One region of the Clostridium sartagoforme genome, then DNA from elsewhere that is predicted to be linked to it. Evidence: a T-box and tRNA genes for the amino acid it is inferred to sense, from the RefSeq annotation. Region 1 holds a T-box; the other holds one or more tRNA genes.
The links. A T-box is a leader RNA that pairs with one kind of tRNA and senses whether it is charged. The one in region 1 lies ahead of pheS (phenylalanine--tRNA ligase subunit alpha), so its partner is inferred to be a tRNA-Phe.
Positions count from the first base shown of each region.

Region 1 (2,208 bases):
ACTACATTTTTAATTGTATCACCTTGAGTAATAACTTCTTCTACTGCTGATCCTGATAATGTTAATCTATCTCCAAGTTCTTTTGCGTCTATATTCACTTCAACATAATCTTTTAACCAATTAAATGGTACTTTCATCTCTTTTACCTCCTATAATTAAAATTGATTTAAAAATCTCATATCACTTTCGTATAATAGTCTAATATCATCTATTCCATACTTAAGCATAACCATTCTATCAACACCAAATCCGAAGGCAAATCCACTGTAAACTTCTGGGTCTATACCACAATTTCTTAATACTTGTGGATGAACCATACCGCAACCTAAAAGCTCTATCCAGCCACTTCCTTTACATACCCTACATCCTTTGCCTTCACATACAAAGCAAGTTGCATCCATTTCTGCTGAAGGTTCTGTAAATGGGAAATGGTGAGGTCTAAACTTAGTTTTAACCTTATCTCCAAACATCTTTTTTGCAAAAAGCTCTAAAGTTCCTTTTAAATCTGCAAATGTAACTCCTTTATCAATTACAAGTCCTTCCATTTGATAAAATATAGGTGAGTGAGTTGCATCAACTGCATCTGATCTATATACCTTACCTGGAGCTATCATTTTTATTGGTGGAGCTTGATTTTCCATAACTCTAATTTGAACTGGTGAAGTTTGTGTTCTTAATACTAGATTATCATTTATATAAAAAGTATCTTGCTCGCTCCTAGCTGGATGATCCTTTGGAATATTTAAAGCTTCAAAATTGTAATGATCTAATTCTACTTCTGGCCCTTCTTCTACTGTAAATCCCATTGATATAAATATATTTTTCATACTTTCTAAAGTTAAATCCAGAGGATGTCTCTTACCAATTAAATTTTTCTTTCCCGGAAGAGATATATCTATAACTTCTGATGCCAATTTAGCATTTTTTTCTTTTTCCTTAATTTCTCTTGATATTTCTTCAATCTTATCTTCAACTTCTTTTTTTACTACATTTACGAGCTTTCCTACTATTGGTCTTTCTTCTTGAGATAATGATCCCATTCCTCTTAATATAGTAGTTAGCTCTCCTTTTTTACCTAAATATTTTACTCTTATTTCTTCTAACTCTGAGCTAGCATTTACATTTGTTAATTCATTAAATGCATTTTCTTTAATAGCAATTAACTTTTCTTGCATATTTGTTCCTCCTTTTTGATTAAAATAAAAAATGGACATATGTAAATTTACTTATTCCGTTACTTCGCTCCAAGTCAACGCAAACTTACATATGCCCACTTGAAAACTGAAGGAAGAAAATTATAAAAAGTTATATTAAGAATAAACTTTTTATAATTTCCTAAAGAATAAAAAAACTTCGTCCCCTATAAAAGGGACGAAGTGCCGCGTTACCACCCTAATTGGTTATAAAATTTATAATTTCACAACCCAACTCAAATTTAAATAACGATTAAAACCGCTAGAAACTACTGTTAATTTCACTTCTAGGACTCCTGAGGGAACTTCAATATAAACTTCTTTAAAATAGCTTCCAGTCTTAGACTATTTCTCCCTGAAAAGACTTTTATATCTACTTTCTCATTCACTGTCTTTTTATATTTAATTTACAATCTATTATACAAATAAACTTAATTAATTTCAATAGAAATTTTCTATTTATTTCTATATTAGATTTTGTCTAACTTTTTCAAATAAAATTATTGATGTTGCAACCGCTACATTTAAAGATTCAGCTCCTCCAGGCATTGGGATCTTAACCTTTTTGTTTGCAAGTTCAAAAAGTTCATTACTTATTCCATTGCCTTCATTACCTACAGCTAACATAATTTTCCCTTTTAAATCTTCTTCAAAAAAGTTTTTAGATTTCTCAAGAGAGGTTGTTACCAATGAAACTCCACTATTTTTAAGCCTTTTAATAATATTAAAATCTTCATCATCATAAAAAATAGGAACGTAAAATATAGAACCCATAGTAGATCTTATTGTTTTATCATTATAAATATCTACTGTTCCCTTTGTTAGTATTATTCCATCAACCCCAGCTGCATGACCAGTTCTTATTATAGTTCCTAAATTACCTGGATCTTGAACTTTATCACATATTAAAAAGAATTGTCCTTCTAAATTAATAATCATTTTTTTATTTTTAACTATTGCTATAACTCCTTGAGGATGTTCTGTAGAAGATATCTGAGAAAATAAAGCGCTTGAA
Region 1 is NZ_BAAACH010000038.1:296,837-299,044, reverse strand. It holds gene pheT (phenylalanine--tRNA ligase subunit beta) at 1-137, opposite strand, end outside; gene pheS (phenylalanine--tRNA ligase subunit alpha) at 156-1,175, opposite strand; T-box leader at 1,365-1,591, opposite strand; gene ABDZ60_RS17025 (TrmH family RNA methyltransferase) at 1,659-2,208, opposite strand, start outside.

Region 2 (2,208 bases), on a different contig from region 1:
ATAAAACAAAAACTATCTATCCTGATATGCATAATATTTTTAACGCATTAAATTTTACAGCTTTTAAAGATGTTAAAGTTGTTATTCTAGGTCAAGATCCGTATCATGGTCCAAACCAAGCACACGGTTTATCTTTTTCTGTTAATAAGGGAGTTAAAATTCCACCGTCATTAATGAATATCTACAAAGAACTTAACGATGATTTAGGTTGTTACATACCTAATAATGGATTTTTAAAAAATTGGGCTGATCAAGGAGTTTTACTATTAAACACGGTTTTAACAGTTAGGGCTCATGAGGCTAATTCTCATAAGAATATTGGATGGGAAATACTAACTGATAAGATTATATCATTACTTAATGAAAGAAAAGAGCCTATAGTGTTTATTTTATGGGGAAACCCTGCAATAATTAAAAAGAATCTTATAACAAACAGACATCATTTTATAATTACTTCTCCCCACCCTAGTCCATTATCTGCCTTTAGAGGTTTTTTGGGAAGTAAACCATTTTCTAAAACAAATGAATTTTTAAAGTCAATTAACATCTCACCTATAAATTGGCAAATAGAAAATATTTAAATAAAAAAGGCATAATATTTTATGCCTTTTTTACTTATTTTTATTTTTGTTTTTTTTATAAAATGAATATCCTATTGAAAATATTATTCCTATTACAGTGCCTGCCGAAAATGTTAATATTATATTGTCTATAAAAATTCCTAGGAATATACCTATCCCAGCACCTATTGCTATACCCTTTGCTAAATAATCATAATCTTCATCAGATAAAATTAACTTTTCCAAACTAAACACCTCTCTTAATTGAATTTCTTGTTTTAAATATTAATATTGTAATTAATAGTCTTCTAATTTAAAGTAAAATACTTAATAAACTTATTTAAGTTGAATAATACATTTAAAATATCTGTTATTTCTATTTTAATGCTTACTTCTTAAATATTTCTTAACTAAAACTTAAAGTAAAATTAATTATAGTAATATTTTACATCATTATGATTAACTTGTAAAGAGGTATCATATACTTTTTTATTTCGTTTTTAAAATCATTTTTTTACTTTTTGTATTTTAATTTATTTAGAAATGATAGTTAATTTTATATGAACATATTTTTACATAAAAAAAACTAACTAAGTAAAATTAGTTAGTTTTCCTGGTGGCTCGACCAGGAATCGAACCAGGGACACGAGGATTTTCAGTCCTCTGCTCTACCGACTGAGCTATCGAGCCTTAACGATTTATATTTTATAAAATTTTTTATAATATGTCAACGTTTTTAGTAATTTTATTTTATAAATTTTATAACTAATATATTTAATGATTTAAGTTATTTTTATAAATTTGTATAAATATAATAAATTATAGTATTACTAGGAGTGTACCATGAAATATATATTATTTATCTTACTTATAATATTATTAGTAGCTACTTATCTTTATTATGATAGAAAACTAGCTTTAATAAAAAAACAATTAATGATAACTTCAAATCAATATAACATTATAAGAAATAAATATGATACTTTTAAAAGACCTGAGACTAATTTATCCATAAGGTTTATTAATCCCTCTTATAAAAGTGGAATAATCGCTACTGATTCTAAGTTGTATATAGCACCTTTAGATTCGTCTCAAATACTTAGAAAAACTAATATTCGTATGGAAGTTATAATATTAGATTCAGCTGAAATAAATAACCAAACTTGGTATTATGTAAACTTACCAATAGACAATTGTATAAATTGTAGAGGATGGATTAATTCCAAAGATATTTCTATATTCTATAGTGAGTCCTCTTCTTTAATTAAATCTAACTAAATGTATAAAATGAATCTATAAAATATAAATTCGTAAAAAAGTATATATTTTTATAGATTCATTTTTATTATATCTTAGACAGTTCTAATCATAATAACTATATATAATATTATTGAAAGAATAAATGGGATATTTATTATTCTTTCATTCTTATTGTTACATGCTACTGTAGAAATCCCCACATCTTCCACTTTTTTCTTGCTATTTATCTTTTCCAATGCATATATTATTGCGAATGAAATAGCTGCAAAAATTATAGCTATAGATCCATATATTATTATCAATGTTATTTTTTCTGAGTATGAAATATTTTTTAATGTAAGTTCTGTAGTTTCATTACTAACTGATAATGCCTTTGTAACATAATTAG
Region 2 is NZ_BAAACH010000004.1:498-2,705, forward strand. It holds gene ABDZ60_RS01790 (uracil-DNA glycosylase) at 1-581, shown strand, start outside; gene ABDZ60_RS01795 (hypothetical protein) at 612-815, opposite strand; tRNA gene ABDZ60_RS01800 (tRNA-Phe) at 1,175-1,250, opposite strand; gene ABDZ60_RS01805 (hypothetical protein) at 1,404-1,838, shown strand; gene ABDZ60_RS01810 (CPBP family intramembrane glutamic endopeptidase) at 1,913-2,208, opposite strand, start outside.
Region 2: it has a tRNA-Phe gene. The T-box ahead of pheS (phenylalanine--tRNA ligase subunit alpha) is inferred to sense a tRNA for this amino acid. The anticodon was not compared.